One region of the Microbacterium sp. SCPM-O-B-15248 (M128) genome, then DNA from elsewhere that is predicted to be linked to it. Evidence: predicted binding sites of a transcription regulator. Region 1 holds the regulator's gene; the other holds the start of a gene.
What was found. The regulator LexA, encoded in region 1, represses DNA repair genes until DNA is damaged. The targets are predictions, from matches to a motif close to TCGAACANNTGTTCGA.

Region 1 (14,190 bases):
GATGCCGAGCGTCAGCGAGACCTCGCCGGTCAATCGCAAGCCGAGGAGCGGTGGCAGGGCGAACACGAAAGCGAAGAACACGAGCGTGAGGGGCGTGTTCCGAATGGCACTGACATAGAACGTGCCGACGCCACGAGCGATCGGCACGGGTGAGACGCGCATCGCGCCGACGATGATGCCCAGTACGAGCGCGAGCGCGCCGCCCGCGAAGAACAGCACGAGCGTGCCGACGAGCGCTTGGCCCCAGATGTCGAGGTTGCCGGTGATGACACCCATGCGTGGTCCTTGTCTTGGTCGGGGGTTCGGGGGCGGCGCGGCGCGCCGCCCCCGAACGGATCACTCGTCGGCGGTGGGCTGCTGGCCCGTGATGCCGGCCGGTGCCAGATTCTTGTCGAACAGCGCGGTCCAGATCTCGCCACCGTCGTTGAAGAGGGTGTTGATGTGGTCCTTCAGGACGGTGTCGCCCTTGGGCAGACCGACGCCGTAGCGCTCTTCGCTGAAGGTGTCGCCCGCGATCTTGAACGCGTCGGGCTCCTGCGCCACGTAACCGGCGAGGATCGCCTGGTCGGTGGTCACGGCGTCCACGGAGCCGGCCCGCAGCTGCTCGAGGCACTGGGTGTAGGTGTCGTACTCGACGGTGTCGCCGGGCGCGTACTCGTCACGGATGCGCTGCAGAGGCGTCGAGCCCGTCACGGAGCAGACGATCTTGCCGGCGAGGTCATCGGGACCGTTGATCGAGTCGTTGTCCGCCGCGACCAGCAGACCCTGGCCGGTGATCAGGTACGGACCGGCGAAGTCGATCTGCTGCTTGCGCTTGTCGGTGATGGAGTACGTACCGACGTAGTAGTCGATGTTGCCGTTGACGAGCTCCTGCTCGCGGTTGGCCGACGGGATCGTCTTGTACTCGATCTTGTCGGCGTCGAACCCGAGCGACGCGGCGATCCACTGGGCGATCTCGACGTCGAAGCCGCCGCGCTCGTTGCTCACGGGGTCTTTGAAGCCGAGACCGGGCTGGTCCTCCTTGACACCGACGACGACCTTGTCGGCCGCGGCCATGCGCTCGTAGGTGGGGCTGCCGTCGAGCGAGACGTCGGAGGCCACCTCCCAGAGCTGGGTCGAATCGCCGCTGCCGTCGGCTCCGGGCGCCGCACCCGGGGTCCCGCTGTTGCAGGCCGTCAGGGCCAGCAGGCCGGCGGCGACGATACTCGCGCCGGCGAGAAAACGTGTCTTACGCATGTGATGTCTCCTTGGTTACGTGTGCTGTGCGGAGGGGATACGAGGGGGTGGCACGTCGGGTCGGCCGGAGGCGGTGCGGGAGGCGGAACGTCGTCGTTCCGCCCCGGAGTCAGTGCGTGATGAGCTTCGAGAGGAAGTCCTTCGCACGATCGGATTCGGGGTGCGTGAAGAACTGCTCGGGCGTGGCCTGCTCGACGATCTGCCCGTCGGCCATGAACACCACACGGTTGGCGGCCTTGCGGGCGAAGCCCATCTCGTGCGTGACGACGATCATCGTCATCCCGTCCTTCGCGAGCCCGACCATCACGTCGAGGACCTCGTTGATCATCTCGGGGTCGAGGGCCGAGGTCGGCTCGTCGAAGAGCATGACCTTCGGCTTCATCGCGAGGGCGCGGGCGATCGCGACGCGCTGCTGCTGGCCGCCGGAGAGCTGCGCGGGCAGCTTGTCGGACTGGTGGCCCACGCCCACGCGGTCCAGGAGAGCGCGCGCTTCTTTCTCGGCATCCGCCTTCTTCATCTTGCGGACCCTGATCGGCCCGAGGGTGACGTTCTCGAGGATCGTCAAGTGGGCGAAGAGGTTGAACGATTGGAAGACCATGCCCACATCGGCACGCAGCTTCGCCAATCCCTTGCCTTCTTCGGGCAGCGCCACACCGTCGATCGTGATCGATCCGCTCGTGATCGTTTCGAGGCGGTTGATGGTGCGGCAGAGGGTCGACTTGCCCGAGCCGGAGGGGCCGATGACGACGACGACTTCGCCGCGGTCGACGGTCAGATCGATGTCCTTCAGAGCCTGGAACTGTCCATAGTGCTTCTGGACGCCGGAGAGGACGACGAGGGGCTCGGAGCCCGCCGGGGGAACGGATGCCATTTCCCCACCCTATGAGACGGCCGGGAATGCGACCACCTTCTTGCGGACGCCTTAACCGTTCTGTAACAGCGGGTGACTCAGCCCGCGCGTTGGGCGAAGGCGGTCTCGTACAGGCAGACGCTCGCGGCGGTGGCGAGGTTCAGCGACTCCGCTCGCCCGTAGATGGGAAGCCGTAACGAGAGATCCGCGTACCCGAGCGCGGAATCGTCCAGACCCCGGGCTTCGTTCCCGAACAACCACGCCGTCGGCTCGGCCAGCAGGCGGCGGGACGTGAGGAAATCCTCACCCCCGATATCGGCGGCAACCACCCGCAACCCCACCTCGTGCACGCGCTCGACGACGTCGCTCAGCTCCAGATCCACTGCGACCGGGAGATGAAACAGCGACCCCGTGGTCGACCGCACGACCTTCGGGTTGTACAGGTCGACCGTGCGACCCGTCAGGATCACGGCGTCCGCGCCCGCCGCATCGGCGGCGCGGATGATCGTGCCGAGGTTGCCCGGATCACGCACCTCCTCGCAGATCGCGAGCAGGCGCGGCTGCGTGGCGAGGATGTCCTTGAGAGCCGTCGGCGACTGCCGGGCCACCGCGACGATGCCCTGCGGCGTGACGGTGTCGGCCATGGCATCCAGGACCGCTTCGGTCGTGTACTGCACATCGACGTCGGCGTCGACGGCGGCGTCGCGGACGTCGGTGTGCTTCTCGAGTGCCGTCGGAGTGCCGTAGAGCTCGAGCACCGTCTCGGGCGCCCAGGCGAGGGCTTCACGCGCGGCCTGAGGCCCCTCGAGGAGGAACAGACCGGTCTCCTGCCGGGCCGCGCGCTTGCTCAACTTGGCCACGGCGCGCACCCGCGGCGAACGAGGGTTCTCCAGCACGCACCCAGTGTATGACGCGACCGGCATGCATCCCGGAGAACGGCGGGGAAACGCCGAACGGGCGCCCTCCGAGGAGGACGCCCGTTCGTGGAACCGGTGATTACGCGGTCTTGGCGGCGTTGACGTCGCTGGGCAGCGCGGCCTTGGCCGTCGCGACGAGCGAGGCGAACACGGCCGGTTCGTTGACCGCGAGCTCGGCGAGCATGCGGCGGTCGACCTGAACACCCGCGAGGCCGAGGCCCTGGATGAAGCGGTTGTACGTGAGACCGTTCTGGCGGCTCGCGGCGTTGATGCGCTGGATCCACAGACGACGGAAGTCGCCCTTGCGCTTGCGACGGTCACGGTATGCGTAGACCAGGGAGTGAGTGACCTGCTCCTTGGCCTTGCGGTACAGGCGCGAACGCTGACCGCGGTAACCGGACGCGCGCTCGAGGATGACGCGACGCTTCTTGTGGGCGTTGACAGCCCGCTTGACTCTAGCCATTTCTGTTCTTTCCTAACGTGCGTCGGCGCTCAGAGGCCGAGGAGCTTCTTGGCGACCTTGGAGTCGCCCTTGGCCAGGACCTGCTCCTGGTTCAGGCGACGGGTGCGCTTGGAGGCCTTGCCCTCGAGGTTGTGCCGCATGCCGGCCTGCTGCTTCATGAGCTTGCCGCTACCGGTCAACTTGAAACGCTTCTTGGCGCCCGAGTGGGTCTTCTGCTTCGGCATCTGTCTTCCTTCGTTGGGTATCCCGGCACTGCGGGAGACGGGGGGCTTACTCGGCGGACGCCGGAGCAGCGTGGTCGTCGGGGGCCGAGTCGCCGCGGGCCGCGCTGCGCGCCGCCTCACGGTTCGCCGCGCGCTGCGCGTTCTGCTCGGTCTTGACCTCGGACTTGTTCTTGTGAGGAGCGACCACCATCACCATGTTGCGGCCGTCGATCGTGGGGTTCGACTCGACGGTGCCGAACTCGGCGACGTCCTCCGCGAACTTGCGGAGCAGACGCACACCCTGCTCGGGACGCGACTGCTCGCGACCGCGGAAGAGGATCATGGCCTTCACCTTGTCGCCCGCCTGGAGGAATCCCTCAGCGCGCTTGAGCTTGGTGATGTAGTCGTGGGCCTCGATCTTCAGGCGGAACCGGACCTCTTTCAGGACCGTGTTGGCCTGGTTACGACGCGTTTCCTTGGCCTTCTGAGCGGCCTCGTACTTGAACTTGCCGTAATCCATGATCTTGACCACGGGCGGCTTCGAGCTCGGCGCAACCTCGACCAGGTCGAGGTCCGCTTCCTGGGCCAGGCGCAGCGCAGCTTCGATTCGGACGATGCCGACCTGCTCGCCGTTGGGTCCGACGAGACGGACCTCCGGGACTCGGATGCGCTCGTTGGTGCGGGGATCGCTGATGCGGAACTCCTCTTTCATGCGGATGGCGGCCGCCGCGATCCATGGGAATCGCGGGCGAAGAGGAGAACATGCCACCCGGCACGGTGCTCAGAGCACCGGCTTCTGCACCCTGACAGCTCTGTACGGAACGGAGCGGAGTGCGGGAACCCGGTAGCCTGGAGCGGCAAGCGCGGGTGGGATGTCATCCTCTTTCGTACGGAGCAGAACACTCCGAAGCCCGCCATAGTCTAGCAGAGAGAAACACGTGGACACGATTCCCCCCGACGACAGCCGCGCCGCCCAGGACGCCGAGCGTCTTGCGAGGTGGGAGGAGCAGGAGCGCGTCTCCGCCTCCGCCTCCCGCGACATCGCCGACGTCCCCGCCGTCGAGGTCATCACCACGACCGCCGTCCACCTCATGAGCGCCGCGGCGATCAAGGTCGGACTCGCCGACGACCCGCAGCAGCAGCTCGACCTCGACGAGGCCCGCAAGCTCATCAACGCCCTCGCCGGCCTCATCACCGCCGGGGCGCCCGAGATCAGCGACATGCACGCCCGATCGCTCCGCGACGGTCTGCGATCGCTGCAGCTCGCGTTCCGCGAGGCCTCGGTCATCCCCGACCCGATCGGCAAGGGTCCGGGCGAGAAGTGGACGGGTCCCGTCACGTAGGTCGCGGGAACCTCGGTACCGGCCTCCCGATGCCGCGGGAACAGGGCGATTCGGCGGGCGCGCGAAACAGACTGTTCTCGACGCGAAGCCTGTTCTCGCGACGACGTGGAGGCGGTCAGATGTCGGTGGGGCGGTGCAGCTTCACCGTCAGGGAGTCCACGAGCACGGCGACCCGGTCGTCCGCCGCCCACCGACGCGCGAGGCGCGCGAGGACCGCGTCGAGCTCGTCCTGCGCGAGGCCGGCCATGAGCCGCAGGTGCACGACCAGCTCGGGGCCGCGCAACCGCCCGAACGGGTCCCCCGGCTGCACGGCGAGGTCGAGCACCGCCAGCTCACCGGAGATGCTCTCCTGCAGGCCCGTGAACACGGCCGGGGACACGTGCGCGGGCTCCCACGCCTCCCCCTGAGCGATCGCCCACACCGCGGGGCGGCGCAACACGAATTCGGTCTCGGAAGTCGGATCGATGACGATCAACTCGGTGTCTTCCGACGCCGCCGCCAGAGCGGTGCGGCGGCCGTCCGCGGGGACAGGGCGCGCGGTGGCATCCCAGCGCTGCATCGCCTCGACCGAGCTGAACACCGGCAACACCTTGCGGCCGTCGGGGGCGGCCACCGTCACGATCGACAGCTCTTGCGTCTTGTCGACCTCCAGCCCGTGCGGGCCGACGCCGTGGTCGCCCTTCTCGGCGACGAGCGGGATCAGCAGGCGAGCGGTGCGGTAGGCCTCGACGACGGCACGGGCGTCGCCCTCCCCCGTCGAGACGGCCTGCAGGGCGATCAAGAGGGCGGGGTCGGCAGAACCGTCGTCACCGGAGTGCGGGTTCGACTCGAAACGACGCCCCTCCCAAGGGACGCCCGCCGAGTCGGCGCGATGGTCGTCAGTGCCCGGCGACATCCAGCGCCTCGGCGAGGGTGAACTGGCCCGCGTAGAGGGCCTTGCCCACGATCGCCCCTTCGACGCCGAGCGGCACCAGCTCGCGCAGCGCCACGATGTCGTCGAGGCTCGACACTCCGCCGGAGGCCACGATGGGCTTCGGCGTGCGCTGCGTCAGCTCGCGCAGAAGCTCGAGGTTGGGGCCGCGGAGCGTGCCGTCCTTGGTGACATCGGTCACGACGTACCGGCTGCAGCCGGCGTCCTCGAGACGCTCGAGCACCGTCCACAGGTCGCCGCCGTCGCGCGTCCATCCGCGGGCGGCCAGGGTCGTGCCGCGCACGTCGAGCCCGACCGCGATCGCCTCGCCGTAGCGGTTGATGACGTCCGCGGCCCACTCGGGGTTCTCCAGGGCGGCGGTACCCAGGTTGATGCGACTGGCGCCGCTCTCCAGAGCCGCCTCCAGGGACCGGTCGTCACGGATGCCGCCGGAGAGCTCGACCTGCACGCCCTTGACCTGCTTGATGACCTTGCGCATCACCGCGGTGTTGTTGCCGCGGCCGAACGCGGCGTCGAGGTCGACGAGGTGGATCCACGCCGCACCCTGGCGCGCGAAGTCCAGCGCGGCATCCACCGGGTCGCCGTAGCTGGTCTCGGTGCCCGCCTCTCCCTGGGTCAGTCGGACGGCCTTGCCGTCGGCGACATCAACCGCGGGCAGAAGGACAAGCTCGGGCGTGGACGCGAAATCGTTCATGGCTCCTCGTGCCGGCAGGCGCCTCTCGCCAGCCCCGGGCACGAGGTCACACAGTAGTCGCGCGCAGCCCGTCGATCCAATTCGCCAGCAGACGGATGCCGGCTTCCCCCGACTTCTCGGGGTGGAACTGGGTCGCCGCCAACGGACCGTTCTCGACCGCGGCGAGGAACGGCGCGCCGTACGTGCACCACGTCAACACCGGCTCGGGGAACGGCGGCGTGACCTCGAGCTGCCATTCTTGCGCGGCGTAGGAGTGGACGAAGTAGAACCGCTCGTCGCCGATGCCGTCGAACAGGCGAGAGCCCTCGCCGGCCGAAACCGTGTTCCACCCCATGTGCGGAAGCACCGGCGCCGCAAGTTCGGACACGGTGCCGGGCCACTCGCCCAGCCCTTCCGTGTCGGTCCCGCGTTCGATGCCACGCCCGAACATCACCTGCATCCCCACGCAGATGCCGAGCACCGGGCGACCTCCGGCGAGTCGACGATCGATGATCTCGCCGCCGCGGCTGGCGTTGAGCGCGTCCATCACGGCGCTGAAGGCCCCGACTCCGGGGACGAGCAGCCCGTCGGCGTCGAGGAGAAGGGAGCGATCGGAAGTCAAGCGCGCATCGGCCCCCGCCACGATGAGCGCCTTGACGGCCGAGTGGACGTTGCCCGAGCCGTAGTCGAGGACAGCGACGACGGGCTTGCTCACAGGGCGCCCTTGGTGCTCGGGATGCCGTCGACGAAGGGATCCAGGGCCTTGGCCTGGCGGAACGCACGGGCGAGGGCCTTGTACTCGGCCTCGGCGATGTGGTGCGGGTCGCGCCCGCCCAGGACGCGTACGTGCACCGTCAGTCCCGCGTGGATCGAGATGGCCTCGAACGAGTGGCGCACGAGCGAGCCGGTGAAGTGCCCGCCGATCAAGTGGTGCTCGAAGCCCGCGGGCTCTCCGGTGTGCACGAGATACGGACGTCCGCTGATGTCGACGACGGCCTGCGCGAGCGCTTCGTCCAGCGGAACGAGGGCATCGCCGTACCGGGCGATGCCGGACTTGTCACCGAGCGCCTGGCGGATCGCCTGACCGAGCACGATCGAGGTGTCCTCGACGGTGTGGTGCGCGTCGATGTGCGTGTCGCCTACGGAGGTGACGCGCAGGTCGGTGAGCGAGTGCTTCGCGAACGCCGTGAGCATGTGATCGAAGAACGGCACGCTCGTGGAGATCTCGCTCGCGCCGGTCCCATCGAGGTCGAGGGACAGCTCGACGCGCGACTCGCTCGTCTCGCGGACGATCGATGCGGTGCGGGGCGTGGCGGGGCCGGTCATGCTCGCGATCCTACCGAGGCCAGTGCATCCAGGAACGCGGTCGTCTCGTCGGCGGTACCCGCCGTGACGCGCAAGTGGTGAGCGATGCCCACGTCGCGGATGAGCACCCCGCGGTCATACAGCGCTTTCCACGTGGCCGCGGGGTCGTCGACCCCGCCGAAGAGCACGAAGTTCGTCCACGACTCGTGTGCCGTGTAGCCCAGTGCCGCCACCGTGGCCGAGATCCGGTCGCGCTGAGCGACGATCTCGTCGACCATCGACAGCATCGTGTCCGCATGCCCGAGCGCGGCCGTCGCCGCCGCCTGCGTCAGCGCGCTGAGGTGGTACGGCAGGCGGACCAGACGCAAGGCGTCGATGACCGCCGGGTCGGCGGCGAGATATCCCACCCGCGCGCCGGCGAATGCGAACGCCTTACTCATCGTGCGGGACACCACCAGGCGCGGGCGTCCGGGGAGGAGCGTCACCGCGGAGGGCTGGTCGTGCGGGGCGAACTCCTGGTACGCCTCGTCGACGATGACGATGCCGTCGGTCACGGCGTAGACCGCCTCGATCACGTCGAGACCGAGGGGCGTGCCCGTCGGGTTGTTCGGCGCACACAGGAAGACGACGTCGGGGTTCTCGCGCACGACCTGCTCGGCGGCGGAGGCCGGGCTGAGCGTGAAGTCGTGCTCGCGCTCCCCCGCGATCCATTCGGCACCGGTCGCCCGCGTCAGGATCGGATACATCGAGTAGCTGGGAGCGAAACCCATGGCCCGACGCCCTGGACCACCGAAGGCCTGGAGGATGTGCTGCAGGACCTCGTTCGACCCGTTGGCCGCCCAGATCTGCTCGCGGACGAGCCCGTGCCCCAGGTAGTCGGCGAACGCCTCGCGGAGACCGGTGAACTCACGGTCGGGATAGCGGTTGACGTCGCGCAGTGCGCGGGCGATGGCATCCAGGATGTCGTCGGCGACCTCGGAGGGAACGGGATGCGTGTTCTCGTTCACGTTGAGGGCGACAGGGAGTGCGGCTTGCGGGGCTCCGTACGGGGTCATGCCCCGCAAGTCGTCGCGAAGAGGCAGGTCATCGAGGCGCACGGTCACCTCACCCATCGTAGGCGGCGACGACGCCGGGGCTCACCTCCCGGCGACGTAGGCGGCCGGGATCGCGATGCGCTGGCCGGCCGCGACCGATGCGTCTTCGAGAGCGTTCAACCGCGTGATCTCTGCCACCACGTCGCGGGGGTCGGCACCCGGAGCGACGTCTTCGGCGATCGACCAGAGGGTTTCGCCGCTCATGACCGTGATCTCAGCGAACGCCCCCGCCGAGGCACCGCTGTCGTTCGACGCGAGCGCGGCTCCGCCGCCGACGACGGCGACGGATAGCGCGACAACGACCGGCAGAGCGGCGAGGAAAGCGAACACACGACGTCCGCGCGCGGTCAACCGCAGGCGGGTCGTGGGGGTGATGGCGATGCTGCTCATGATGTGCTCCTCGGTGGGGAGAGATTCGCACGCCACCCTCGGCCGGGAGGGTGGCTGTGCGAATCTGTATTCCGAATCTATATTCGATACTGCGGGACTGTCAAGACCAGGGCTATCGGAGACCGATCGAACGCGACACGCGGAGCGCTCCGCATCGATCGGGTCGTTCACCGGATACGGTTTCGACGAGGAGACCCCACCACGGACCTCCGACATTCGAATTTCCGCCGCTTCGACAGCGCGGTGCGAGGGGAGCACACATGACCGACGCGACGACCGCGGGCGGCCGCGAAAGACCGCAGACGCGGCGACGGAAGAGCCTCAGCGACAAGCAGCTGGCGATCCTCGAAGTCATCCAGCGCTCGATCGCGCGGCACGGGTATCCGCCGAGCATGCGCGAGATCGGCGACGCCGTGGGGCTGAAGTCGCTCTCGAGCGTCACGCATCAGCTCAACCAGCTGGAGCTGAGCGGATACCTGCGCCGCGACCCCGGAAAGACCCGCGCGATGGAGGTGCTGATCGACCTGCCCGGCACCGCCGCAGAGAACCCCGCCGACACCGCACCCGCCGTGGGCGACGCCGCCCTCGTCCCCCTGGTCGGCCGCATCGCCGCGGGCGTCCCCATCACCGCCGATCAGCAGGTCGAGGAGATCTTCCCCCTCCCCCGTCAGCTCGTCGGCAAGGGCGAGCTGTTCATGCTCAAGGTCTCGGGCGATTCCATGATCGACGCGGCCATCTGCGACGGCGACTGGGTCGTCGTCCGCACGCAAGCCACGGCCGAGAACGGTGAGATCGTCGCCGCGATGCTCGACGGCGAGGCCACGGTGAAGACGTTCCGCCGCCGCGACGGCCACACGTGGCTCCTCCCCCGCAACTCCGCCTTCGAGCCGATTCTCGGCGACGAGGCCGTCGTGCTCGGGCGCGTCGTCGCGGTGCTGCGGACGGTCTGACGCCGCCGACCGATACCGGAAGGCCGGATGCCACGCGAAGTGGCATCCGGCCTTCGTCGTTCGTCGACCCCGCCGACGGGTCGCCGCGCACGCGCCCACCGCCGGTTATGCACAGGCGCCGCAGCCGGAGCACCGGGGCCCCTACCATGACAGGACACATCGAGAGAGCGAGCGTCGTGACCTCCACCTCCCCCACCGGACAGCCGTCGCCCGAGCACTCCGTCGAGGTCCTCCCCGACATCGCCTCCGCGTCCCCACCGCCCCTCCCTCCGACCGGGCGCCGGCCCCGTACGGGCATCGTCGTGCTCTCGTGCCTGCTCGCGCTCGTCGCCGTCGCCGCTGGGCTCGGCATCCTGTGGCTGGCGATGCAGCTCGACGGCGCACGTTCGCAGATCACCGACCAGCGACAGCAGATCACCGACCAGCAGCGACAGATCGAGGAGCAACGCGAGCTGATCGACCGCAAGGAGCAGTTCGGTGCGGCCATGGCCGGCCTGTACGAGACGGTCGAGCCGCTTGTCGGGCTTCCCTTCGCGACGCTCGTCCCCTGGGCTCGCGTCGAGGAGTTCGCAGACCACGCGTGGATCCATCGGAGCAACGCCGACGCCCTGAGCAGGGACGTGGCCGAGGTCGAGGCATTCGCGACCGATCTGGCATCGCGCGCCGACGCGGCGCGTGTCCAGGGCGCGGCCAACGCGTCCGGAACGCCCTGGGAGTCGACCCTCGACTCGCTCGGTCGCGGCTGGGTGTCGATGGCCGTCGACGAGGGGGGCACGCCGTGCGGCGCCGACGCCCTGGCGTGCGTCTCGAGCACCGACCCCTTCACCGTGCGCGTCAACGGCGCGACGCGGACGGACGAGACGATGACGGACTGGATCCGCACCGGCATCGCGTACCACGAGTTCGCCCACGTCCTGCAGTTCACGAACCCCGAAGCCACCCAGAGCGCCCTCCCCGCGTTCGCCGGTGATGTCGAGACGATGGCGGACTGCTACGCGCTCACCTTCCTCGACGGGTGGTCGCTGGAGCACGAGGTCCCCATCGACGAGTTCTCGTACTGGGAGGTGAGCGTCGGCTACGGCTACACCTGCGACGACAGCCAGCGGCAGATCGTCCGAGACTGGGCCGCCGGCCTCGGCATCGTGCGGCAACCCGTCGGGGGCTGAGCCCGTGCCGCCGCGCGACCGTGTCCGCCCCCGTCCGTAGGGTGGATGCCATGCCCTCGACGCTCCCCTACGGTTCCTGGCCCTCTCCCCTCTCCCCCGAGCGCGTCGCGCAGTCGTCGCCCCGCATCGACGGGGCGCGGATCGTCGGGGACGAGATCTGGTGGGGCGAATCCGTTCCGAGCGAAGGCGGCCGCGTCGCCGTTCGCCGTCGACGCGCCGACGGCGCGGTCGAGACCGTGCTGCCGGCGCCCGCGAATGCGCGCTCCTCGGTGCACGAGTACGGCGGCGGCGCCTGGACGGCCTCCGACGACGGCGAGCTCTACTACGTCGAGAAGACCGATCAACGCGTCTACGCGCTCGCTCCCGGCGGCGAGCCACGACCCCTGACCCCGGCCTCCGCCGGCGTACGGCACGGCGGACTGTCCTGGCAGCACGGCTCGCTGCTGGCGGTACGCGAGGTCCACGGCGAGGCCCGGGTCCCGGCCCGCGCCATCGTGCGGATCCCGCTCGACGGCTCCGAGGCCGAGATCCTCGCCGAGGGCAGCGATTTCCTGGTCCACCCCGCGCTTTCGCCGGACGGGCGACGACTGGCCTGGACGGCGTGGAATCACCCCGACATGCCGTGGGATGCCACGACCGTGCGTGTCCGCGACCTCGCGACGGGTACCGTGCGCGAGCTCGCGGGCGGTGCGCGTCGCGCGCCCCTCCAGCCGGTGTGGATGGCCGACGACGAGCTGCTGTACACCGACGACCCCGACGGGCGCTGGAATCTCTTCCGGCTGCGCATCGGCGAGGACCCGCAGGCCGTGGCCCCGGCCGACGCCGACACCGGGGGTGGAGTGTGGGTGCTGGGCACGCGGTGGTTCGGGGCGACTTCGGACGGCCGCATCGTGGCGGTCCGCACCGATGGCGCCGACGAGGTCGTCGAGATCGCCCCGAGCGGCGTGCGCCCCCTCGACGTGCCCGTGTGCGCGGGTGCCTCGATCGACGACGTCCGCGGATCGCGCGCCCTCGTCTCCGGCTCCGACGCGACGGGCCTCGCCGGCCTGTGGGTGATCGACCTCGACTCGGGAGACGCCGAGCTCGTCACCGGCGGCGACCACCCGGGGATCGAATGGATGCCGGTCGCCCGTGCTCTGACGGCGGAGGGGCCGCACGGTCCGGTGCACGCGTTCGCGTACGCCCCGACCAGCCCCGACCACGTCGGCCCCGCCGACGAGCGTCCTCCCTACGTCGTCCTCGTGCACGGCGGTCCCACCTCGCACGTGGGCCCATCGCCGTCGGTGAAGACCGCGTTCTTCACCAGCCGCGGCATCGGGGTGCTCGACGTCAACTACGGCGGGTCCACCGGCTACGGTCGCGCGTATCGCGAGCGGTTGCGCGGCCAGTGGGGCGTCGTCGATGTCGACGACGTCGCCGCCGCGGCATCCGCCCTCGCCGACGCGGGTCTCGCCGACCCCGCGCGCCTCGCGATCGCGGGCGGGTCGGCGGGCGGGTGGACGGTGCTGGCCGCCGTCACGAACACCGAGGTGTTCTCGGCCGGCATCTCGCGCTATGGCGTCGGGGATGCCCGCGCGCTGGCCGAAGACACCCACGACTTCGAGGCGCGCTACCTCGACGGCCTCATCGGAGCGCTCCCCGAGGCCGAGGCGGTCTACATCGAGCGATCACCGCTGTCGCATCCCGAGCGGTTCCGGGTTCCGCTGCTGATCCTGCAGGGCACCGAAGACCGTGTCGTTCCCCCCTCGCAAGCCGAAGCCATCCGCGACGCGCTCGTCGAACACGGCGTCGCGCACGCCTACGTCCTGTACGAGGGCGAGGGCCACGGCTTCCGTCGGGCCGAGACCGTCGTGGACTCCCTGCAACGCGAGTTGGGCTTCCTCGGCGCGGTGTTCGGTTTCGAGACGCCCGGAATCCCGACGCTCGCCCTCGACTGACGCGCTCATCGGGGCATCGCGCCCGCGCAGACGACCACCGCCGAGACGTCGGCGGGGGTCTTCTGCGCGGGGGGTGTCAGCCGGAGAACGGCGCGAGTTCGGCCGCGAGTCGCGCACCGACGTGCGCGTGAAGGAACGTGCCCTGCTCACGATGCTCCTGCGCGAGGATGAGGCCGGTCTCGTGCACCGCCGAGACCAGATCGCCGCGGTCGTAGGGCACGACCGCCTGCACCTCGACCGCCGGCAGCGGCAGGGCCTCCTCGATCGCGGCGCGCAGCTCGTCGATGCCCTCGCCCGTGCGCGACGACACGAACAGCGCCGCGGGAGCGAGGCCCCGGAGCACCAGACGATCATCGGGGCCGAGGAGGTCGGCCTTGTTGAACACCACGATCTCGTGGCCGAAATCGGCGTGCACGTCGCCCATCACGTCGCGCACCGTCGACAGCTGCGCCGCCGGATCGGGATGCGACGCGTCGACGACGTGCAGGATGACGTCGGCGTCGCCCACCTCTTCCAGCGTGGAGCGGAAGGCCTCGACGAGCTGATGCGGCAGGTTCCGCACGAAGCCCACCGTGTCGGTGAAGGTGTAGACGCGCCCGTCGGTCGTCTCGGAGCGGCGGACGGTGGCATCCAGGGTCGCGAACAGGGCGTTCTCGACCAGCACACCGGCGCTGGTGAGGCGGTTGAGCAGACTCGACTTCCCGGCGTTGGTGTACCCCGCGATCGCGACCG
Region 2 (14,190 bases), on a different contig from region 1:
CAATTCGCTCTACAAGTACATGGTCGACAACTCCGTCGCGTTCACGTTCCAGCCCGGCGTCTACAAACTGCAGCAGCAGATGACCTCGGCCGCGGTCCTCGACGCGCTCCGCGACCCCGCCAACCGTCTCGACAACTCCGTGCAGCTGCGCGAGGGGCTCACTCTGCAGCAGTCTCTCGACGTGATGTCGGAGCAGCTGGGCATGCCGCGCGCCGATCTCGAGGCCGCGGTCGCCGACCCGTCGCAGTACGGCGTGCCGGCTACGACGCTCGAGGGCTGGATCTTCCCCGCCACGTACGACTTCGACGAGGGTGTCACCGCCACCGAGGTCATCCAGCGCATGGTGCAGCGCACGGTGCAGTCGCTCGACACCGCGGGCGTCCCGGAAGCCGATCGCGAACGCATCCTCATCGTCGCCTCGATCATCGAGCGCGAGGCGCGCAACCGCGACGACTTCTACAAGGTCTCGCGCGTGATCGAGAACCGACTGCAGCCCTCGAACCAAGAGACCTTCGGCAAGCTCGAGATGGACTCCACCGTCCAGTACGGTGCCAACGAGCTGGGCAGCGGGTCGGTGAGCACGTCAGAGGAAGCCCGCAACAGCGACAACCCCTGGAACACCTACATGTATCCGGGGCTGCCGATCGGGCCGATCGCCAATCCGGGGGACCTCGCGATCGATGCGGCCATGAAGCCCATCGACGGCCCCTGGCTGTACTTCGTGACCGTCAACCTCGACACCGGCGAAACCGTGTTCACGTCGACCTACAGCGAACACGAGAAGGCCGTCGCGCAGTGGCGCGCCTGGTGCGCGGACAACCCCGACGGCGGATGCTGACGCCCGTCCGCCTCGCCGTCTGGGGGGACCCGATCGACCACTCGCGGTCGCCGTTGCTGCACGCGGCGGCGTACCGCGAGCTCGGTCTGCCCTGGGAGTACGGGCGTCGGCGCGTCGCGGAGGCGGAGTTCGGCGCGGCCCTCGCGGAACGGGATGCCACCTGGCGCGGGCTCTCGCTCACGATGCCGCTGAAGAACGTCGCAGCCGCGGCAGCGGTATCCCTGGACGACGACGCGCGCCTCACCGGCGCCGTGAACACGCTGCGGTTCACCGCTGACGGACCCCGCGGCTTCAACACCGACGTGGGCGGCCTCGCGCGGGCTCTTCGCGAGATCGGGGTCGACACGCCCGAGCGGGTGCGCATCCTCGGCGCCGGAGCCACCGCGACCTCCGCCGTCGTGACCGCCGTCCGTCTCGGTGCGCAAGCGATCGAGGTGCGCGCGCGGCGGCCCGAGGCGGCCGCGCCGCTCGTCGCGCTCGGCGACGCGCTCGGAGTCCCCGTCACCGTGACTGCGCTGGCCGCGCCCGAGCCCGCTGGTGCCGACGTCACGATCGCGACGCTCCCCGGGGGCACCGACCTGGGCGACACCGCGAGCGTCCTGGCATCCGTCGGAGGACCGCTCGTCGACGTCGTCTACGGGAACTGGCCCACTCCGCTGGCGGTGGCGTGGCAGGAGGCCGGGCAGCAGGCCGTCAACGGACTCGGCATGCTGCTGCACCAGGCCCTGCTGCAGGTACGCGTGTTCGTCGGCGGCGACCCCGCGGAGCCGCTGGAGCGCGAGGACGCCGTGCTCGCCGCGATGCGCACCGCCGTCATGGGAGGATAGAGCCATGCTTCGCGTGCTCACGGCCGGGGAATCCCACGGCCCCGAACTGGTCGCCCTCATGGAGGGGATGCCGGCCGGTGTCCCGATCTCGCCCGCACAGATCCGTGCCGATCTGGCCCGCCGCAAGCTCGGCTACGGCCGCGGCTCGCGCATGAAGTTCGAGGAAGACGAGCTGACGCTGTCGACCGGCATCGTGCAGGGCTTCACGATCGGCAGCCCGATCGCGCTGCGCATCGGCAACACCGAGTGGCCGAAGTGGGTCGAGGTGATGAGCCCCGAACCCGTCGAGCTCTCCGACCGCTCCCGCGGACGCGGTGCCGCGCTGACCCGTCCGCGTCCCGGACACGCCGACCTCGTCGGCATGCAGAAGTACGGCTTCGACGAGGCGCGCCCGATCCTCGAGCGCGCGTCGGCCCGCGAGACCGCGGCGCGCGTCGCCCTCGGCGCCGTCGCCCGTGCGTTCCTCGGCGAGCTCGGCATCCGGCTCGTCAGCCACACGCTCTCGATCGGGCCCGTGCGCGTGCCCGACGACGCGGAGTTCCCCACCCCCGACGATGTCGACCGTCTCGACGCCGACCCGCTGCGGTGCTTCCACGCCGAGACGTCGGCCGCGATGGTCGCCGAGGTCGACGACGCGAAGAAGTCCGGCGACACCCTCGGCGGCATCGTCGAGGTGCTCGCGTACGGCCTCCCGCCGGGGCTCGGCTCCCACGTGCAGTGGGACCGCCGACTGGATGCCAAGCTCGCCCAGGCCCTCATGAGCATCCAGGCGATCAAGGGGGTCGAGGTCGGAGACGGCTTCCTCACCACGACGCGCCGTGGCTCGCAGGCCCACGACGAGCTCTTCGCCACGGGAGACGGCATCACGCGGTCGTCCGACCGTGCGGGCGGCACCGAGGGCGGCATGTCGACCGGTACCGTGCTGCGCGTCCGCGCCGGCATGAAGCCGATCGCCACGATCCCCAAGGCGCTCCGCACCGTCGACGTCGCAACCGGTGACACCGCCGCCGCGCACCACCAGCGCTCTGACGTGTGCGCGGTTCCGGCCGCCGGGGTCGTCGCCGAAGCGATGGTCGCGATCACCCTCGCCGACGCGGTGCTGGAGAAGTTCGGCGGCGACAACGTCGCCGAGACCCGCCGCAACCTCGAGACCTACCTCGCGCACCTGCCCGAGACGCTGCGCACCACCGACGCCTCCGACGCGGCGCTGCTCGCGCATGACCTCGGCTGAGGCCCCCACCGCCGCACTCGTGCTCATCGGACCGATGGGCGCGGGCAAGACGAGCATCGGTCGTCGTGTGGCGCGGGCGCTCGGCCGGCCCTTCCGCGACACCGACAAGATCGTCGTCCGCGACCATGGGCCGATCCCCGAGATCTTCGCGGCGCACGGCGAGGCGCACTTCCGTGACCTCGAGCGCGCCGCCGTCGCCGAGGCCCTCTCCGCCGGCGGCGTGGTCGCACTGGGCGGGGGAGCGGTGCTGGATGCCGCGACCCGGGAACGCCTGGCCGCGCACCACGTCGTGCTGCTGACCGTCGCGCCGCACGTCGTGGCATCCCGCATCCACGGAGACGATCGCCCGCTCCTCGACGCCGAAGACCCCGTCGAGCGCTGGCTCCGCATATACGAGGAACGCCGACCCGTGTACGAATCCACCGCGCACATCGCCTTCGACACGTCTTCGGGCCCCCTGGCCCGCGTCGTCGACGACATCGTGGCGTGGGCGCAGAGCGTCCCGACCCAGGAGACCCCATGACCGACACCACCACCATCTCCGTCGCCGGCGAGCCGGGCTACGACATCACGATCGGGCGCGGGGTGCTGGCCTCCCTGAGCGAGAAGCTGCCCGCGAACGCGCAGAAGGTGCTCATCGTGCATCCGCCGACCCTGGCGGCGCAGGCCGAGTCCCTCCGCGCGCAGCTCGTCGGCGATCGGCAGGTGCTGCTGGCCGAGATCCCGGATGCCGAGCAGGGCAAGCGCGTCGAAGTCGCCGCGTTCTGCTGGCAGGTCATGGGTCAAGCCGACTTCACCCGAACGGATGCCGTGATCGGCTTCGGCGGGGGAGCGGTCACCGATCTCGCCGGGTTCGTCGCGGCGACGTGGCTCCGCGGCGTCGCGCTCGTCCAGGTGCCGACCACGGTTCTCGGGATGGTGGATGCCGCCGTGGGCGGCAAGACCGGTATCAACACCGCCGAGGGCAAGAACCTCGTCGGGGCGTTCTGGCCGCCGGTCGCGGTGGTGTGCGACCTCGACCTGCTCGACACGCTGTCGAAGAACGAAGCGACCGCCGGCTTCGCCGAGGTGGTCAAGGCCGGGTTCATCTGGCATCCGGAGATCCTCGACCTCATCGAGGCCGACCCCGAGAACATCGTCGACCCGCGCGGCGAGGCGTTCCGCCGGTGCATCGAGCTCGCGATCGATATGAAGGCCCGAGTCGTGGGCGAGGACCTGCGCGAGGCGGGCCTTCGCGAGGTGCTGAACTACGGCCACACCCTGGGCCACGCGATCGAGCACGCCGAGCGCTACCGCTGGCGCCACGGCGCGGCGATCTCGGTCGGCATGGTCTTCGCCGCGGAGCTGTCGCGCCTGGCCGGGCGCCTGTCCGACGACGTCGCGCAGCGTCACCGCACGGTGCTCGAGTCGCTCGGACTGCCGACGACCTACCGCGCCGGAGCCTTCCAGACGCTGAAGGCGACGATGCAGCGCGACAAGAAGAGTCGCGGCAGCATGCTGCGCTTCATCGTGCTCGACGACCTCGCCCGCCCGACGGTGTTGCAGGCGCCCGACGAGTCCCTGCTGTTCGCGGCCTACCAGGAGGTCGGCGCGTGAGCACGCCCCGCCGCCTGCTGCTCGTCAACGGGCCGAACCTCAACCTGCTCGGCACGCGCCAGCCCGAGATCTACGGACGCGACACGCTCGCCGACGTCGAGCGGGTCACGGCCGACGCGGCGGCCCGCCACGGCCTGGAGGTCCGCGCCGTCCAGAGCAACCACGAGGGCGACCTCATCGACGCGATCCACGCCGCACGGCTCGACTGCGCCGGCATCGTGATCAACGCCGGCGGCTACACGCACACCTCCGTCGCACTCCGCGACGCGCTGGCATCCGTCGACCTCCCCGTGGCCGAGGTGCACATCTCGAACATCAAGGAACGTGAGAGCTTCCGGCACTTCTCGTACATCGAGGACGTCGCCGCCGTGCACGTCATCGGCGAGGGCGTCCCCGGGTACGCGCGCGCCGTCGACCTCCTCGTCGAGGTCATCAGCGGCCGCGCGGACGGCTGAGCACCCATCGCGTAGACTCGATCGCTGGGCGAGCGCCGACGCGACGCCCCCACCGACTCACGAAACGGAATATCGAACCTCATGGCATCCACTGCAGACATCAAGAACGGCGTCGTCCTGAACATCGACGGTCAGCTCTGGAGCGTCGTGGAGTTCCAGCACGTCAAGCCCGGAAAGGGCGGCGCGTTCGTCCGCACGAAGCTGAAGAACGTCATGTCCGGCAAGGTCGTCGACCGCACGTTCAACGCCGGCGCGAAGGTCGACATCGAGAACGTCGACCGTCGTGACTTCACCTACCTCTACAACGACGGCGAGGGCTTCGTCTTCATGGACGTCGCCGACTACGACCAGATCACCGTGGGCGCGGTGACGGTGGGCGACGCCGCGAACTTCCTGCTCGAGAACCAGCAGGTGCAGATCGCGCTCAACAACGGCAACCCGCTCTACATCGAGCTGCCGCCGTCCGTGATCCTCGAGGTCACCTACACCGAGCCGGGCCTGCAGGGCGACCGCTCGTCGGCCGGCACCAAGCCCGCCACCGTCGAGACCGGCTACGAGATGCAGGTTCCCCTGTTCCTCGAGACCGGCACCAAGATCAAGGTCGACACTCGCACCGGCGAGTACCTCGGCCGCATCAGCTGACCTTGAGCGCCCGTACCAAGGCGCGCAAGCGCGCCCTCGACATCCTCTTCCAAGCCGACGTCCGTGGCGAAGAGCTGCCCGTCATGCTCGCCGTCGAAGCGAAGCGTGCCGCCAGCGAGCCCGACCGTCAGGTGTCGTGGCTGTACGCCCGCGACATCGTCGACGGCGTGATCGACAACCGCGACGCGATCGACGAGCAGATCACCACGTTCGCCAAGGACTGGTCGCTGCAGCGCATGCCCGCCGTCGACCGCGCCCTGCTGCGCATCGGCACGTGGGAGATCCTCTACAACGACGAGGTGCCCACGGCGGTCGCGATCGACGAGGCCGTCGAACTGGCGAAGGAGTTCTCGACCGACGACTCCGGCTCGTTCGTGCACGGCGTCCTCGCCCGGATCGCCCGCTCGTCCTGACCACCTCCGGCGTGACCCGACGCGGCCCCGACTTCTCGTCGGCGGCCGCGTCACGGCGTCTCCGACCGGTCGCTCCGCCGGCCGCGATGTCGGTGGCCTGCGCGAGGATCTCTTCATGACGTCGTGGCGCGGCCTGCTCCCCAGCGGCGAGCAGCCCGGGTTCGACGCGCTGGCCCTCGGGATCGAGCTGCGCCAGCGCGCCCCGTACGACCCGTCCCACTGGCAAGCGCGGTCGGTCGATCCGGTGACGCCCCGCATGCTCGCCCGCCGGCAGGACGACCTGCAGCTCGTCGCCCGGCCGCTCGTCCGGGGAGCGCGCGAGACCTGGATCCGGGCGGATGCCACGTGGGACGTGGTGCGCCGATCCGGCGGCCGCTTCGACCCGGCGCACGTGGGCTGGTTCGCCGAGTTGCACGCGCTCGCGCAAGCCATGCGCACCACGGGGCCCTTCGTCGCCGCGAGCGACACCGTTGCGCTCGACACCATCGCCTCGCCCCTGCTGTGGCCGCACCTGCGCGCGGCCGCAGGGCTCGGCATCCCGCTCGTGGCGATGCACCCGCAGCAGACGGTGCGGCTGGCCGATGCGGCGACGGCGCGCGTCGCGGTCGACTCCAGCGGCGACGGCGGGCTGCGGCTCTCATCCGTGGTCGAGATCGACGGGCAGACGACGGATGCCGCGCACGTGCGGCCCGTGGGCGGATTCGGCGTCTTCGCGTTCGAGATCGACCGCGACCCGATCCCGCTCGCGCTCGCACCGGTCGCGCTGCCGGCACCGCTTCCCGCGCTGCTGACGACGGGGCCCGTCGAGGTGCCCGCCGAGGAGACGGGGGAGTTCCTCGCCGAGGCGTATCCGCGGCTGGCCCGTCGGGTGCCGTTGGCGATCGGCGCCGGGGTTCCGGCGCCCCCTCCACCGCGGCCCACCCTCGAGGTGATGGTGACGTACCGCGACGACGACGCGCTCGACTACGCCCTCGACTGGCTGTACCCGGGGCCGATCCGCGCCGCGTACGGGACTCCCGTCCTGGACGACGAGCGCGATCCCCGGGTCGAGGCGCAGATCGCCGGGCGGTTCGAAGCGGCGTGGGCCGAGAACGCCGACCTGCCGGCGCGCGCCCGCGCGACGCTGCGCGACGCCGACGCCGCGCTGTTCTCGACGCGACTGCTCCCCGCGCTCGACCTGCTCGCCGATGTGCGCGTGGTCACGCGCGGGACCGTTCCGGCGTTCCGTGAGCTGCGGGGCGACCCGTCGCTGTCCATCACCGCCGTCCCGTCGCCCGATCGCGACTGGTTCGACCTCGGCATCGTCGTCGTCATCGACGGGCGCACGATCCCGTTCGGCACGCTCTTCACGGCGCTCTCGCGCGGCCGGACGCGCATCAAGCTGTCCGACGGGGCCTGGTTCTCGCTCGCGCACCCCGCGCTCCAGCGTCTGCGCGACCTGCTCGAAGAGGCCGCGGAGCTCGACGAATGGGACGCCGGCCCGCGGATCCCGCGCCGCCACCTCGCACTGTGGAGCGATTTCGAAGACCTCGCCGACGAATCCGAGGCCGCGGGCGAGTGGCGCTCTCTCGCGCGGGCGCTGCGCGATGTGTCCGAGATGCCCGAGATCGCGACCCCGGCGGGCTTCCGCGCCGAGCTGCGGCCGTACCAGCGGGCCGGGCTCTCGTGGCTCGCACTCTTGCACGCGCACCGGCTGGGCGGCATCCTGGCCGACGACATGGGGCTCGGCAAGACCGTGCAGGTGCTCGCGCTCATCGCCCATGCTCGGGCCGCGGGAGAGCAGCGGCCCTGGCTCGTCATCGCCCCGACGTCCGTGCTGCCGACGTGGAGAGCCGAAGCCGCGCGGTTCGCGCCCGAGCTGGTGGTCGTCACCGTCGAGGCGACCGCGGTGCGTCGCACGCGCACGATCGCGCAGCTGTCCGACGGCGCCGACATCGTCGTGGCTCCCTACGGCGTGGTCCGCACCGACGACGCCGAATTCGCCGAGCCCGACTGGGCCGGGGTGATCCTCGACGAGGCGCAGTTCGTGAAGAACCCCGCGACCCGCATCCATCGCGCGGTCGCCGCGCTGCGGGCGGACTCGGTCTTCGCGGTCACCGGCACTCCGATCGAGAACGGCCTGGACGACCTGTGGGCGCTGCTGGCGCTGACCGCGCCCGGTCTGTACCCCTCGGCCCGGCGTTTCCGCGAAGAGTACGTCCGGGCGATCGAGCAGCTGCCGGGCGACTCACCGACCGAACTCTCCGCCGCGGCGGCCGACGCCCATCGCCGGGGAAGTCTCGCTCGGTTGCGGTCGCGCGTGCGCCCGTTCCTGCTGCGGCGGACGAAGGACGTCGTGGCCGCCGACCTCCCGCCCAAGCAGGAGCAGACGATCGCGGTGCCCCTGGGACCCGCGCACCGCGAGCTCTACGACCGCGTCCTGCAGCGCGAGCGGCAGAAGATCCTCGGGCTGCTCGACGACCTCGACCGGCAACGCTTCATCGTCTTCCGCTCGATCACGCTCTTACGCATGCTGGCCCTCGCCCCCGCCCTGATCGACGAGCGCGACGCGCACCTCGGTTCGGCGAAGCTCGACGTCCTGCTCGAACGCCTCGTCGAGGTGGCATCCGAAGGTCACCGAGCGCTCGTGTTCAGCCAGTTCACGTCGTTCCTCGACCTGGCCGCCGAGCGCTTGGATGCCGCGGGCCTGACGTTCGCGCACCTCGACGGTTCGACCGCCCGACGCGGAGAGGTGATCGACCGGTTCCGCGAGGGTGATGCCCCGGTTTTCCTCATCAGCCTCAAGGCGGGCGGCTTCGGCCTCACCCTCGTCGAGGCGGAGTACGTCTTCCTGCTCGACCCGTGGTGGAACCCCGCCGCCGAGACCCAGGCGATCGACCGCACCCACCGCATCGGTCAGACCCGCAGCGTGTTCGTCTACCGGCTCATTGCGGCGGGCACGGTCGAAGAGAAGGTCCTCGAGCTGCAGCAGCGCAAGGCCGCCCTCTCCCGCGCCGTGCTCGACGACGACGACGCGTTCGCCCGAAGCCTGGATGCCGACGACATCCGGGGGATCCTCGGGGACTGACGCGGGTCGGGATGCGGCCACCGCGCCCACCTCTCGCACAGCCATCGCCCGCGTAGACTCGACGGGTTCTCACGGACAGGAGCGACATGAAGATCACCGGCCTCGGCCACGCGGGAATGTTCATCGAGACGGCAGGCGGCAGCATCCTCTGCGACCCCGTCATCGGACCGAGCTTCTTCGGCTCGTGGTTCCCGTTCCCCGACAACCGTGCGCTGGACTGGGAGCGGTTCGGCGCGGCGGACTTCCTGTACATCTCGCACCGCCACCGCGACCACTTCGACCCGGCGATGCTGGAGCGGTATGTGTCGAAGGACATCAAGGTCCTCCTGCCCGAGTACCCCACCGACGACCTCGAGCAGGACCTCATCGCGCTGGGCTACACCAACCTCGTCCGCACCGAGGCGGGGGTGCCCATCCAGTACGGCGACCTGAAGATCATGGTGACACCGCTGCGCGCACCCTCCGACGGCCCCATCGGCGACTCCTCGCTCTCTCTCGACGACGGCACTGCCTCGATCCTCAACCAGAACGATTCGCACCCGCTCGACCTCGAGAAGCTGATCGACTTCGGCACCCCCGACGCGTACTTCACGCAGGTCTCGGGGGCGATCTGGTGGCCCATGGTCTATGACCTTCCCCAGGACGCCAAGCAGAACTTCGCGCAGCTCAAGCGCGACGCGCAGAACAAGCGCGCAATGTACTACATCGAGAAGGTCAACGCGCCGCACGTGTTCCCCATGGCGGGGCCGCCGATGTTCCTCCGCGAGGCGCTGTTCCGCTACAACGGCACGGGCCTCGAGAACGACTCGATCTTCACCGACCAGCGCGAATTCCTCGCGCACATGAAGGACCTGCGCCCCGATCAGCAGGGTCACCTGTTCCTCCCCGGCACGGAGGTCGAGGTGCACGGGTCCGACGTCACGGTCACGCAGACCCTCTTCACGGATGCCGAGATCGACCGCATCTTCGGCGACAAGTGGGCGTACCTCGCCGAGCAGCGCGACAGCCGTCAGAGCGAGATCGCCGCGGAAGAGGCATCCCGTGCCGAGATCATCCCGCCGGCCGAGATGCTCGCAGCCTTGAAGGAGTGGTGGGAGCCGCTGCTCCGCCGCGGCCGCACGATCCGCAACGGCGTGGGCGGAATGGTGCGCTTCCGTATCGGCGAACTCGACATGGTCGTCGACTTCCCCAAGGCGAAGGTGCGCGAGTACGCGGGCGAGGAGTGCATCTACTGGTACACGATCCCCGCCGATCTGGTGTCGACGAACATCCGCGACCACGAGATCGACTGGTCGAACTCGATCTTCCTGTCGATGCAGTTCGAGGTGGGCCGTTCGGGCAAGTTCAACGAGTTCCTCACGACGTTCCTGAAGTGCCTGTCGCGCGACCGCATCGAGTACGTCGAGAACTGGTACGCCGAGCAGTCCGACCAGACCGAGGATGCCGAGATCGACGGCTGGACCGTGCAGCGTCGCTGCCCGCACCTGCGCGCCGACCTGACCAAGACCGGCAAGATCGAGGACGGCGTGCTGACGTGCTCGCTGCATGACTGGAAGTGGGATCTGGCCTCGGGTCGGTGCCTCACGACGACCGGTCACCCGATCCGTTCGACGCCGAGCGGGGAGCGCGCCGCCTCCGAGCCGGCCGAGGCCACCGCCCGCTGACCCGTGGCGGGCCTCCATCACGTCGAGATCTGGGTCGCCGACCTCGGGCAGGCACGCGCGGAGTGGGGCTGGCTCCTGTCGGCGGTCGAGTTCGAGCGTTGCGGCGCGTGGCCGGAGGGGGAGTCATGGAGCGCCGGCGACGGCGCCTACCTGACGCTGACCACCTCGCCGAACCTGTCCGGGCCCGTCCATAACCGGCGAGCGCCGGGGGTGAACCATCTCGCGTTCCTCGGCGGCTCTCGTTCGCGGGTGGATGCCGTGATGGAGGCCGCGCCCGCGCACGGGTGGCGCACCCTGTACCAGGAGCGGTATCCGTTCGCCGGCGGCCCGGAGCACTACGCCGGGTGGCTGGAAGACTCCGCGGGCTTCAAGGCCGAGATCGTCGCCGAAGAGGAGTGACCGACCGACGCGGGTCACTTGGCTCCGAGCGGGACCGTTGCGGTCGCCGTGAGCCTCGACGACGCGAAAACGACGGATGCCACACGGCAACGACGGATGCCACACGACAGCAACGAGTGCGACGGATGCCGCACGGCAGCGACGGATGCCACCCGACCGCAACGAGTGCCACCCGGCAACGACGGATGCCACCCGACCGCAACGAGTGCGATGGGCGTCACGGCCACGAGGGCGTAGCGGGTGCGGCGAGCGCGGTTGGCTCTTCCTCACGCGTCACGACCTGCTCAGCGCGATGGCGGAAGCAATGTTCATCGAGGGGTGCCCGGTCACGCCGCGTCGAAGCGGCGCGGTGACCTCGATCTCAACCGATAGGGCGGGCGCACCTCGCCCGTTCTCGGGTCGGGCGGAGCATGCAACCAGTACGTGTCCTGACCGGTCACCGGGTCTCGCTCGCGCACGATCTTCTCCCCGCGGTTGTGCAGACCCAGATGGTGGTTCCGGCGGAGAGGAACGCCGTCGTCGACGTCGGTGCGGCCGCGATCCTGGGCCCAGTGGTCGATGTGGTGCATCTCGCACTGGGAGATGGGGGCACGGCATCCGATCCCGACGCAGCCGCCGTCGCGCACGGCGATCGCGATCCGCTGCGCCCGCGTGAACAGCCGCTGGTGTCGACCGACATCGAGCGGTCGTCCTGCGTCGTCGAGGGAGACAGGAACCCCACCCGCATCGCAGAGGTAGCTCTCGACGACCCCGGCGGGCAGGGCTTCTCCAACATCCTCGAGGTGCCCGACGGCGCGGATCGCGACCTCGGTCCGCGCGCGCTCCTTCTCCGCCGCCCCGGGCCCCGTGAATGCCGCTCCTTCGACGACGATCCGCACCCCCGGCTGACGGTCGCCGAACGCCTGCGCCGGGTCGGCCGCGGCTCCCGTGCGCATCACCGCGATCAGCGTGTCGTAAGCGATCTGCTCACCCGACCGCTCATCGGCGGCGTCCCGGGCGGGATGGAACCCGGCGACGCCACGGGCGTCACGGACACCCTCGGTATCGCGGAGCCCCTCGGCGTCACGCACCCCCTCGGCGTCACGCAGCCCCGGGGCATTCCCGGCATCCGCCTCGACGAACCGGGGCCCCCGCCGCGGACGCAACGCGGCCTGCAGAATGGCATCCACCCACGCCGCCGCATCATCGTCGAAAACGAAGCGTCCGTGTCGCTGCCCGTGCTCGTCGACCCACGAGCGATACGACCGCGCGGCGAAGCGCTCCTCGAACCGCAGTGTCACGCCGACGGGGTCGAGCCGGTCCCGCGCAATCCGTGCGGAAGCGCGAAGCTCCTCGACCGGCAGATGCGGCGCCTCATCGATCAGCCTCTCGACGGCCGTCGCCCACGCGCGCGGCAGGAAGCCCGCATCGAGGTCGGGATATCTCTCGACCGGCGGCTCACCCAGGCCCACGCGGATCGCCTGGAACTGCGCCTGGCTGACGGCGCCGTCACGGAGCGCATCGCTCAACAGCTCGAGCCACTCCGCGCACCCGCCGACGTTCTCGGGCACCCCACTCGACGCCGCCCCACGGGACCCGTCCTCGCGGTCGCCCGGGAGGACAGTCGTGGCACCGAGCAGATCGCCCCCTGTCTTCACCGACCGCGAGACCTCGCTCCTGCTCCGCCCGGTCAGCGATTGGAGCAGCTCCGTCGCCGTGCGGTGCCCCTGGCGTTGCGCCAAGCCCGCGACGCCCAGCTCTCGGGAAGACCGCGCGTCGATGACACGCGCCGCACACGCCGCCAGTACGTCGAGCGCATTCCGCGCAGAGGTGATCTCGCTCATGACCCGCATGACCTGGCCATCATCGAGAGCAGCGAGCTCTCGCCCCGCGACCAGCGCGACGATGCGCTCGCTCCCCCCAGGAGGCGATCCGTCAGCGCACGCATTTCCATAGAACAAATGTACGAATGAAACTCGACCGCCACCGGCCTCGGGGAGCGACACCACCCGACACCGATCAGGATTCACCCGCAGCCACCCGCTAGACTCGACCCAGAACCACGGCAACCTTTAACCCCGTCCCGTGAGGCGGAGAAGGGAGCAGCGGATGAGTACGCGCACCGTCATGCACGATGCCGACATCGCCCGCGCTTTGACGCGCATCTCGCACGAGATCCTGGAGTCCAACAAGGGACCGGAAGGACTCGTCCTCCTCGGCATCCCGACCCGCGGCGTCACCCTCGCCGATCGGATCGCGCCGCTGATCAGCGAGTTCGGCGGAACTTCGGTGCCGGTCGGAGCCCTCGACGTCACGATGTACCGCGACGACCTGCACCGCAACCCCACGCGTGCCCCGCAGGCGACGCGCATCCCGGCGGGTGGCATCGACGGCAAGGTCGTCGTGCTCGTCGACGACGTGCTGTTCTCGGGACGGAGCATCCGCGCCGCCCTCGACGCCCTGCAAGACATCGGGCGACCCGCCGCCGTGCGACTGGCGACCCTCATCGACCGCGGTCACCGCGAGCTGCCGATCCGGCCCGATTTCGTCGGCAAGAACCTGCCCAGCGCCCGCGACGAGCGCGTGAACGTGCGCCTCGCCGAGATCGACGGCATCGAGGAGGTGACGATCGAATCATGAGGCACCTGCTCGACACCCGCGACCTCACCCGCGCCGAGGCGCTCGAGATCCTCGACGTCGCCGAGGACATGGCCGACACGCAGCGCCGTGAGGTCAAGAAGCTCCCGACGCTGCGCGGCAAGACCGTCGTGAACCTCTTCTTCGAGGACTCCACGCGCACCCGCATCTCGTTCGAGGCCGCCGCCAAGCGTCTCAGCGCCGATGTCATCAACTTCTCCGCCAAAGGCTCGAGCGTCTCCAAGGGCGAGTCGCTGCAGGACACCGCCCAGACGCTGCAGGCGATGGGAGCGGATGCCGTGGTCATCCGCCACGGCGCGTCCGGTGCCCCGCGCACCCTCGCCACGAGCGGCTGGATCACCGCCGGTGTCGTCAACGCCGGCGACGGCACGCACGCCCACCCGACGCAGGCGCTGCTGGACGCGTTCACGATCCGCAAGCG

Region 2: a site for LexA is predicted at 13,065-13,080, ahead of AC3E6M_RS03320 (HNH endonuclease signature motif containing protein). Genes of this name have one in related genera too.

The regions. Positions count from the first base shown of each region.
Region 1 is NZ_JBYQLI010000008.1:16,720-30,909, forward strand. Features, by position in the region: gene AC3E6M_RS13405 (amino acid ABC transporter permease) at 1-276, opposite strand, end outside; gene AC3E6M_RS13410 (glutamate ABC transporter substrate-binding protein) at 337-1,236, opposite strand; gene AC3E6M_RS13415 (amino acid ABC transporter ATP-binding protein) at 1,346-2,107, opposite strand; gene AC3E6M_RS13420 (TrmH family RNA methyltransferase) at 2,185-2,982, opposite strand; gene rplT (50S ribosomal protein L20) at 3,083-3,466, opposite strand; gene rpmI (50S ribosomal protein L35) at 3,496-3,690, opposite strand; gene infC (translation initiation factor IF-3) at 3,737-4,381, opposite strand; gene AC3E6M_RS13440 (DUF1844 domain-containing protein) at 4,608-5,012, shown strand; gene AC3E6M_RS13445 (SseB family protein) at 5,128-5,907, opposite strand; gene priA (bifunctional 1-(5-phosphoribosyl)-5-((5-phosphoribosylamino)methylideneamino)imidazole-4-carboxamide isomerase/phosphoribosylanthranilate isomerase PriA) at 5,891-6,637, opposite strand; gene hisH (imidazole glycerol phosphate synthase subunit HisH) at 6,684-7,331, opposite strand; gene hisB (imidazoleglycerol-phosphate dehydratase HisB) at 7,328-7,942, opposite strand; gene AC3E6M_RS13465 (histidinol-phosphate transaminase) at 7,939-9,033, opposite strand; gene AC3E6M_RS13470 (LysM peptidoglycan-binding domain-containing protein) at 9,058-9,405, opposite strand; gene lexA (transcriptional repressor LexA) at 9,666-10,355, shown strand; gene AC3E6M_RS13480 (hypothetical protein) at 10,532-11,521, shown strand; gene AC3E6M_RS13485 (S9 family peptidase) at 11,572-13,458, shown strand; gene hflX (GTPase HflX) at 13,535-14,190, opposite strand, start outside.
Region 2 is NZ_JBYQLI010000002.1:137,389-151,578, reverse strand. Features, by position in the region: gene mltG (endolytic transglycosylase MltG) at 1-838, shown strand, start outside; gene AC3E6M_RS03370 (shikimate dehydrogenase family protein) at 832-1,665, shown strand; gene aroC (chorismate synthase) at 1,670-2,896, shown strand; gene AC3E6M_RS03360 (shikimate kinase) at 2,883-3,419, shown strand; gene aroB (3-dehydroquinate synthase) at 3,416-4,492, shown strand; gene aroQ (type II 3-dehydroquinate dehydratase) at 4,489-4,947, shown strand; gene efp (elongation factor P) at 5,029-5,589, shown strand; gene nusB (transcription antitermination factor NusB) at 5,592-6,002, shown strand; gene AC3E6M_RS03335 (DEAD/DEAH box helicase) at 6,118-9,069, shown strand; gene AC3E6M_RS03330 (Rieske 2Fe-2S domain-containing protein) at 9,156-10,733, shown strand; gene AC3E6M_RS03325 (VOC family protein) at 10,737-11,132, shown strand; gene AC3E6M_RS03320 (HNH endonuclease signature motif containing protein) at 11,459-12,955, opposite strand; gene pyrR (bifunctional pyr operon transcriptional regulator/uracil phosphoribosyltransferase PyrR) at 13,221-13,751, shown strand; gene AC3E6M_RS03310 (aspartate carbamoyltransferase catalytic subunit) at 13,748-14,190, shown strand, end outside.